2 regions of the Micromonospora sp. B9E7 genome follow, and region 2 is predicted to be linked to the other one. Evidence: riboswitches for the same ligand, from Rfam matches in the RefSeq annotation. Region 2 holds a riboswitch; the other holds the start of a gene.
What was found. A riboswitch is a leader RNA that binds a small molecule or an ion and turns the genes downstream of it on or off. The one in region 2 is predicted to bind cobalamin.

Region 1: it holds a riboswitch for cobalamin, as region 2 does, so the genes downstream of both, ABGB10_RS08630 (ribonucleoside-diphosphate reductase subunit alpha) here and ABGB10_RS02240 (acyl-CoA thioesterase) in region 2, are expected to answer to the same signal.

Annotation. Positions count from the first base shown of each region.
Region 1 is NZ_JBDPLX010000004.1:178,837-183,257, reverse strand. Features, by position in the region: gene ABGB10_RS08635 (enolase C-terminal domain-like protein) at 1-849, opposite strand, end outside; cobalamin riboswitch at 1,297-1,514, shown strand; gene ABGB10_RS08630 (ribonucleoside-diphosphate reductase subunit alpha) at 1,706-4,042, shown strand; gene ABGB10_RS08625 (ribonucleotide-diphosphate reductase subunit beta) at 4,111-4,421, shown strand, end outside.
Region 2 is NZ_JBDPLX010000001.1:514,799-519,219, reverse strand. Features, by position in the region: gene ABGB10_RS02245 (copper resistance protein CopC) at 1-1,610, opposite strand, end outside; cobalamin riboswitch at 1,740-1,954, shown strand; gene ABGB10_RS02240 (acyl-CoA thioesterase) at 2,074-2,586, shown strand; gene ABGB10_RS02235 (zinc-dependent alcohol dehydrogenase family protein) at 2,757-3,743, shown strand; gene ABGB10_RS02230 (hypothetical protein) at 3,776-4,057, opposite strand; gene ABGB10_RS02225 (hypothetical protein) at 4,335-4,421, shown strand, end outside.

The DNA.
Region 1 (4,421 bases), on a different contig from region 2:
CGGGCTGGTCGGCTCCTCGATCCACAGCGGCGTGAAGCGGGCGAGGGCGGTGACCCACTCGATGGCCTGACCGACGTCCCACACCTGGTTGGCGTCGATCATCAGGTTGCGGTCCGGGCCGAGGATCTCCCGGGCGATCGCGCACCGGCGGATGTCGTCGTCGAGGTTGGCGCCCACCTTGAGCTTGACGTAGCCGTAGCCGCTGTCGACCGCTTCCTGGCACAACCGGCGCAGCTTGTCGTCGCCGTAGCCGAGCCAGCCGGCCGAGGTGGTGTAGGCGGGGTAGCCGGTCCGGTCGAGCTGGGCGAGGCGGTCGGCCTTGGTGCTCTCCTTGGCCCGCAGGATGGCCAGTGCCTCGTCCCGGGTCAGGGCGTCGGAGAGGTAGCGCAGGTCCGCGATGTCGACGAGTTGTTCGGGGGACATGTCCACCAGTAGGCGCCACAGCGGTTTGTCGGCGAGCCGGGCGACCAGGTCCCACGAGGCGTTCAGCACGGCCGCGAGCGACAGGTGGACGACGCCCTTCTCGGGCCCGAGCCACCGCAGTTGCGAGTCGGACGTGAGCAGGCGGTAGACCGCCCCCATGTCGGCGGCCATCGTCGCCACGTCCAGACCCACGAGGTTCTGTGCCTGGTGGACCGCTGCGGCGGCGACGATGTCGTTGCCCCGACCGATGGTGAAGGTCAGGCCGTGGCCCGCGAGCGGCGCGCCCACGCTGTCGGTGCCGTCGGTGTGCAGGACGACGTAGGCCGCCGAGTAGTCGCCGTCCTTGTTCATGGCGTCTGACCCGTCAGCGGTCAGGGAGGTGGGGAAGCGGACGTCCTCGACGGTGACAGCAGTGATCTGCGGCATGCGCTCCTCGCCCGGCTAGGCCAAAGATCAGATGATCATTTGGAGTATACGGAGGCTGAATCAGATGCGTCAACGACGTCGATCACCTAGTCGGCGCAGACATCCAATGTTTCGGGTCAGGAATGAACCGCTGGCGGCGGGGGTGTCAGAGGCGCAGCGGTCAGGGCCGGCATCGGCGGTCGGGTGGGGTTCTGAAGGTTGGATGTTCGCTTCGGGTGGGCAGATCGACGGCGAATTATGCGCAACATTCCTTACCTCTGTGGACTCTATACATCACACCTTTGTGGATCGCTGCCAGCGACTGCCCGCCCCGGACTGCCGGTGCCGGCGGCCGGTGGCACGACGAGGTCGCGAGAAGGGGGCGCGGCCGGGTGACGGTCGTCACCGCTCGGCCGTCGACACGCCGACACCGACATGTGGGGTGTGACAACCGCCGCGTCCCTATATATGGTGTCGAACGCAGCTGGTTCGGCCGCTCATCCGGCGCGGTCGAGGCAAGAGGGAACCCGGTGGAATTCCGGGACTGTCCCGCAGCGGTGAGTGGGAACGACAGCCGTCATCAGCACTGGGCCACCAAGCGGCCTGGGAAGCGACGGCCAGTAGGAGACCGGCCAGCCCGGTCGTGCCCACGAGTCCGAAGACCTGCCAGCGCGCCGCGTACCCGCACCCGGGTGGGCGGCGGTCCGAGGCCGCGTGGGACGGCTGACGCCACCTGACCCACGCCGGGCTGGCGTGGCGTCCGTCGGTGTCTGTCTCCTCGCGTCCGGACCACCAGGTCTCGAACTCCGAGGAGCGAGTGGTGACAGTCACCGAGGTAGTCCCGGCCAGCGCCGACGCCGCCCTGCGGCGGACGCCGATGCAGGTCCGCAAGCGCGACGGCGCCACCGAACCCGTGGACGTGAACAAGATCGTCCGGGCGGTCGAGCGGTGGGCCGACGACCTGACCGACGTCGACCCGATGCGCGTCGCCACCCGCACCATCAGCGGCCTGTACGACGGCGCGACGACTGCCGAACTGGACCGGCTGTCCATCCAGACGGCGGCCGAGATGATCGGTGAGGAGCCGCAGTACTCGCGCCTCGCCGCCCGGCTGTTGGCCGGCTACGTCGACAAGGAGGTGCGTCGGCAGGGCATCGCCTCGTTCAGCGCGGCGATCCGGGTCGGCCACGCCGAGGGCCTGATCGGAGACGACACCGCCGCGCTCGTCGCCGCACACGCCGACATGCTCGACGACGCTGTCGACCCGGACGGCGACCGGCGGTTCGAGTACTTCGGGCTACGCACGGTGTACGACAGGTACCTGCTGCGCCACCCCACCAGGCGGCTGGTGCTGGAGACCCCGCAGTACTGGCTGCTGCGGGTGTCCTGCGGCCTGTCCCGTACGCCGGACGAGGCGGTCGGCTTCTACCGGCTGATGTCCAGCCTGGCCTACCTGCCCAGCTCACCGACGTTGTTCAACTCCGGTACCCGGCACACCCAGATGTCCTCCTGCTACCTGGTCGACTCTCCGCTCGACGAGCTGGACTCGATCTACGCGCGGTACGCCCAGGTCGCCAACCTGTCCAAGTTCGCCGGCGGCATCGGCATCGCGTACTCCCGGGTCCGGTCCCGGGGCGCGTTGATCCGCGGCACCAACGGGCAGTCCAACGGGATCGTGCCGTGGCTGCGCACGCTGGACGCGAGCGTCGCCGCGGTCAACCAGGGTGGCCGGCGCAAGGGCGCGGCGTGCGTCTACCTGGAGCCGTGGCACCCGGACATCGAGGAGTTCCTGCAACTGCGGGACAACACCGGCGAGGACGCCCGGCGCACCCACAACCTGAACCTGGCCAACTGGGTTCCGGACGAGTTCATGCGCCGGGTCGAGGCCGACGAGATGTGGTCGCTGTTCGACCCGCACGAGGTGCCCGAACTGCCCGACCTGTGGGGGGAGCGGTTCGACGCCGCGTACCGCGAGGCCGAGGCGCAGGGCCGCTACGTGCGGCAGGTCCCGGCGCGGGAGCTGTACGGGAAGATGATGCGGACCCTGGCCCAGACCGGCAACGGGTGGATGACCTTCAAGGACGCGTCGAACCGGCTGTGCAACCAGACCGCCGAACCGGGCAACGTGGTGCACCTGTCCAACCTCTGCACCGAGATCGTCGAGGTGTCCAGCGACGCCGAGACGGCCGTGTGCAACCTCGGTTCGGTGAACCTCGCCGCCCACCTGGTCGACGGTGGCATCGACTGGGAGCGGCTGCGCGCCACGGTCCGTACCGCGGTGACCTTCCTCGACCGGGTCATCGACATCAACTACTACCCGACCACCCAGGCGGCGGCGAGCAACCCCCGCTGGCGGCCGGTCGGGCTCGGGCTGATGGGCCTGCAGGACGTCTTCTTCGCGCTGCGGCTGCCGTTCGACTCGCCGGCCGCCCGGGAGCTGTCCACCCGGGTCAGCGAGGAGTTGTACCTGACCGCGCTGGAGACCTCCACCGACCTGGCGCGACAGTTCGGCGCGCACCCGACGTACGCCCAGACCCGGGCCGCGCGGGGCCAGTTGCAGCCCGACCTGTGGGGTGTCGAGGGTACGCAGACCGCCCGGTGGGACGCGCTGCGGGAACGGGTCGCGGCGCACGGGCTGCGTAACTCGCTGCTGGTGGCCGTCGCCCCGACCGCGACCATCGCCTCGATCGCCGGGTGCTACGAGTGCATCGAGCCGCAGGTGTCGAACCTGTTCAAGCGCGAGACGCTGTCCGGGGAGTTCCTCCAGGTCAACACCGCCCTGGTCCGCGAGCTGAAGGCCCGTGGCCTGTGGACCGACCGGATCCGGTCGGCGATCAAGCGGGCCGAGGGGTCGGTGCAGGACATCGCCGAGCTGCCGGCCGGCGTCCGGGAGTTGTTCCGCACCGCGTGGGAGCTGCCGCAGCGGGCGCTGATCGACCTGGCCGCCGCCCGTGCCCCGTTCATCGACCAGTCCCAGTCGCTGAACCTGTTCCTGGCCGCGCCGACCATCGGCAAGCTCTCCTCGATGTACCTGTACGCCTGGAAGGCCGGGCTGAAGACCACCTACTACCTGCGCTCGCGTCCCGCGACCCGGATCCAGCAGGCCACCGTCAGCGCGGTCGCACCGGTCGCGCCCATCACCGTCGGCGCTGTCGACGCGGACGCGCTGGCCTGCTCGCTGGAGAACCCCGAGTCGTGCGAGGCCTGCCAGTGACCCCCGCCGACACCACGACCGACGCCGGCACCACCGACACCGGCACCACCGACACGAGGACCACGCACATGCTGCTCGACCCCGGGATGGACCTCACCCTCCGCCCGATGCGCTACCCGCACTTCTTCGACCGGTTCCGCGACGCCATCCGCAACACCTGGACCGTCGAGGAGGTCGACCTGCACGCCGACCTCACCGACCTGGACAAGCTGTCACCCGCCGAGCGGCATCTGGTCAGTCGCCTGGTGGCGTTCTTCGCCACCGGCGACACGATCGTCGCCAACAACCTGGTGCTCAACCTCTACCAGCACGTCAACAGCCCCGAGGGTCGCCTCTACCTGTCCCGGCAGCTGTTCGAGGAGGCCGTGCACGTCCAGTT
Region 2 (4,421 bases):
AGGGGGACGCTCCAGGTGCCGTCGGGGGCCATCGTCGGGTGCACGTGCTGGTAGCCGGTCAGGTCGCGGCCGACCACGATCATGTGCAACGGCTTGTCGTGTACGACCGCGAAGCGGGTCGCCGGCTGCCGGTCGGTCCCGACGATCCGGAAGCGGTAGTCGGCGCGTACCCCGGCGGGTTGGGACCGCTCCAGCGGTTGCAGGGTGTACCCACCGGCGCTGACCGTCGTGCCGGTCGCCAGCGTCTCGCCCGCCGCGCCGTCACCGCGATGCGTGTGCGGCCCGGTGCCCGCCGGGTGTTGGTGCCCGTCGGTCGCGGACGCCGCCTGCCCCGAGTCGGGCGGACCGCCCGACGGCTGTCGGGCGGTGGTCGCCGGGCTCTGGTCGCCGGTGCCGATGCGGGCCAGCCCGAACCCGGCAAGCAGCGCGATCACCAGCCCGCCGACGAGCAGCGCCAGGTGGCCGTTGCTCAGCCGCGACCCGGGTGTCACGGCGGTGAGGTCCGTGTCGGGCCGTGCTCTGGGGTCGACAGTCGACTCGTCGTCAGCGGTGGCGGTGGCCTTCGCCTCCTGATCGGTAGGCGTCGGATCGGCCGCGACGCCCGCGCGGGCCGTGACGACCGCGGTGCCCGTGCGCGCCGCCGGCACGGTGACGGGTCGCCGCTTACCGCCCGTGGGCTGCGCACCGACGCCGCTCGCCACGCCGGCACTGCCCGCGGAGGTCTTGCCCGCAGCCGTCTTTCCCGCGACGGCCCTGCCCCCGCTGGTCTTGCCGGCGGCGGCCTTGTTCGTGGTACGGGCACCGCCGCCGCGTCGACCGGAGGTCGCCGGCGAGGTGCGGCCCCGGCCGGTGGGTTGGCCGGTGGACCCCGTCCGCCGACGCCAGACGACGAATCCGGCCACCGCCACGGCCGCCGCGACCGCCACCGCCCAGCCGACCCAGGCCGGTGCTCCGGAGCCGCCCTCGTCGGTCGACCCGGTCGGCGGGGCCGCCGCGGCCCCGGACGGCGGGGTCACCGGCTGCGCCGAGGTGGTCGGCACCGCCGACGCCTGCCCGGACGACCCGTGCTGCTCGCTGGCGGCCACCAACGCCGGGTCCGGCTGGGTCGTCGGTGGGCTCCACCCCTTGGGTGCCGCCGTCACCCGCCCGTTGTAGCGGAAGGTCAGCGTGCCCCGCACGGTGTCGCCGTCCGAGGCGACCGACAGGTAGCTCACCGAGTACTGGCCCTTGGCCGGCAGGTGGGTGACGGCCACCGCCGCAGGGAACCCGGTGGTGTACTCACGTGGCTCGAACTGCCCGTTGACCAGGAAGTACTCCCGTACCGGCTGGTCCAGCGGCTTCGGCTCCCCGTACGACCAGCCGTTGTCGACGCGGACGCCGCCCGGAGCGGTGACCGTGAAGAACGCGTTGGGCGCGGCCTTCTCGGTGAAGAAGAGCTGCACCGACGTCAACGGCTCGCTCACCGTGGCGCCACCCGCCGGCGTGGACATGGCGAGAGTCCCGTGAGCCGCGGCGGGTTGGGCGGACGCGAGGAGAGCGACCGCCGAGGCGAGGAGGAGCGCGAGGACGCCCGAGAGCACCCGCCCCGGAGTCTGAGGGAGACGACGCATCTGAATATCCTGACCGGAGTGAGGCTTTTTTCAAGAGCTGGCGATCTTTTTCCTCACATGGCAAAAGCCGACGATGCCGCGCCGCTGTCTCCGCACCGTGCCCCCGGTGCCGCGACTTCCCTGGCCAGCTATGCTGCGGGCGGCGCTGGTTCGCCCCGTCGTGACCGGCAGGGCGTCGTAAGAGGGAACCCGGTGGAAGTCCGGGACTGCCCCGCAGCGGTGAGTGGGAACGAACGCCGTCATCAGCACTGGGCCGTCGGCCTGGGAAGCGACGGCCGGTAGGAGACCGGCACGACCGGTCAGGCCCGCGAGTCCGAAGACCTGCCTGCGCTGCGCACACGACCGTGTGCGCCGCCGTCGGCCTCGCGGGTGGGCTCAGCGGGTGACGTGCCGTACGTCGGCGCGTCCTCGTCAGCGTGTCCGCGTTCCGGTGGTGTGGTTTCCCGAGGGACGGACTACCGCTGTGCACGACACCGCCACGATCGCCGGCCGCGCGCCGTCGGCGTCGCACCTGACCCTGTCGCAGATCATGGACCAGCACCACACCAACCTGATGGGTACGGTGCACGGCGGCCGGATCCTCAACCTCATCGACTCCGTCGCCGGTGTGGTCGCCGCCCGGCACTCCGACGGGCCGGCGGTGACCGCCGCGATCGACGAGACCGCCTTCCTGCGCGCGGTACGGGTCGGCGACGTCGTCCACGTCGACGCCCGGATCACCTGGGCCGGACGCAGCTCGATGGAGGTCGCGGTCAAGGTCACCGCCGACCGGTGGGACCGGGCGGTGCCGCCCACCGACGTGGCCACCGCCCACCTGGTCATGGTCGCCGTCGACGACGACGGCCAGCCTCGTACGGTGCCGCCGCTGCTACCGGAGACCGACGGGGACCGGCGTCGGTACCGGGAGGCGGAGATCCGCCGCGAACACCGGTTGGCCCTGCGGCGGGCGCTGCTCGACGGCGCCGAGGACGGCTGAGAGCCGCTCGGGCTGTCCGTCGCGACGTTCCCCGGGTGGCTCGCCGCGATCGTCGCTCGTCCGGCCGGGCGCGCCGGATGCGGACGCAGGACAACCCGGATGTCGCCCGGCCGGCAACCCAATTGGATAGCGTCCAGGTGATGTCTAGATCACGGAGGGTGTGAACCGTCATGCGCGCTGCGGTGCTGCGGGAGTTCGACAGTCCACTGATGGTGGAGGACGTCGATCAACCCGCTCCCGGGGCGGGGCAGGTGCTGGTGCGCGTCATCGCCAGCGGGGTCAATCCACTCGACACGAAGATCCAGGCAGGAAAGGCCGCGCACGCGCGCGTCCAGCCGCCCGCGGTGCTCGGACTGGACCTGGCCGGCGTCGTCGCCGCGGTCGGCGCGGAGGTGGCCGGGTTCGCGCCGGGAGACGAGGTGTACGGGCTGTGCGGGGGAGTGGGCGACCTGCAGGGGTCGCTGGCCGAGTACGCCGCCGTGGACGCCCGGTTGCTGGCCGGCAAGCCGAGCAGCCTCTCGATGCGAGAGGCCGCCGCACTGCCCCTGGCGGCGGTCACCTCGTGGGAAGGGCTGGTCGACCGCGCCGGGGTCCGCGCCGGGCAGAAGGTGCTGGTGCACGGCGGTGCCGGCGGTGTCGGACACGTGGGTGTGCAACTCGCCCAGGCAAGGGGCGCCGAGGCGTACGCCACGGGAGGCCCGGCGAGCGTACGGGTGATCGAGAGCCTGGGTGCCGTGCCGATCGACTACACCTCGACCAGCGTCGAGGAGTACGTCGAGAGGCACACCGGTGGCGAGGGGTTCGACATCGTCGTCGACAACGTCGGTGGCGCGACGCTCGACGCGTCGTTCGCGGCGGTACGCACCTATCACGGGCACGTCGTCAGCGCGCTGGGCTGGGGGTCGCACTCGCTCGCCCCGCTGTCGTTCCGTGGCGCGACCTACTCCGGCGTGTTCACTTTGCTGCCGATGCTCACCGGACGGGGCCGCGAACACCACGGCGACATCCTGCGCGAGATCGCGACGCTGGCCGATGCCGGTGCCCTGCGCCCGCGACTGGATCCACGCACGTTCACGCTCGACACGGTCATGGACGCCCACCGGCTGGTCGCCGACGGCACCGCCGAGGGCAAGGTCATCGTGGACGTCGCCGACTGAGCGGGGAACGGTCCGCTGCGTTGGCCGGGTCGTCAGGTCCGCGCCGGTGACCTGCTGTCCAGGTCGACGATCCGGTCCGCCCAACGGTCCAGCAGGGTCTGGTCGTGGCTGATGACCAGGACGCCGGCCCGTTGGGTCCGCTGGTAGTCGCGGATGGCGGAACCCGCGCCCGGCTTCCAGCCAGCCGCGTCGAGCAGCGCGCTCGCCGCCGTCGGCTCGGCGGTCGGCGCGCCGACAGTCGAGGGCTCGGCGAACTCGCCGCCGGCTGAACTGTCCGGGGTCGCCGGGGCCGAGCAGGCGACGAGGACGAGCATCCCGGGCTGCTGCGGTCGACGCCACGAGGCGCCGGAAGGTCGGACGGATACCAGTTGTCTGCGTCATGAACAGGGAGTCCTACGTCCGGCCCGTGGCACCGCCCGCGCATCCGCACCGGCCAACGGATTGATCAACGAACTGTTCATGTCGCTGTTTTGTCCCACACACCGGCCCGGACCTGCGCGTTTCCCGGCAGTCAGCAGGGTGGTCGCGAATCGTGTCAGCACAATCCTGGAGCTCTCCTTGTCCCTGCTTCGACGTCGACGACGAAGCGCGGTGACGGTGACTCCGCTGACGGTCGTCGCCGTCGCGGCGGCCGTCCTGGCGCTGCCGTCCCCGGCGGCGGCGCACCCGTTCGGTGAC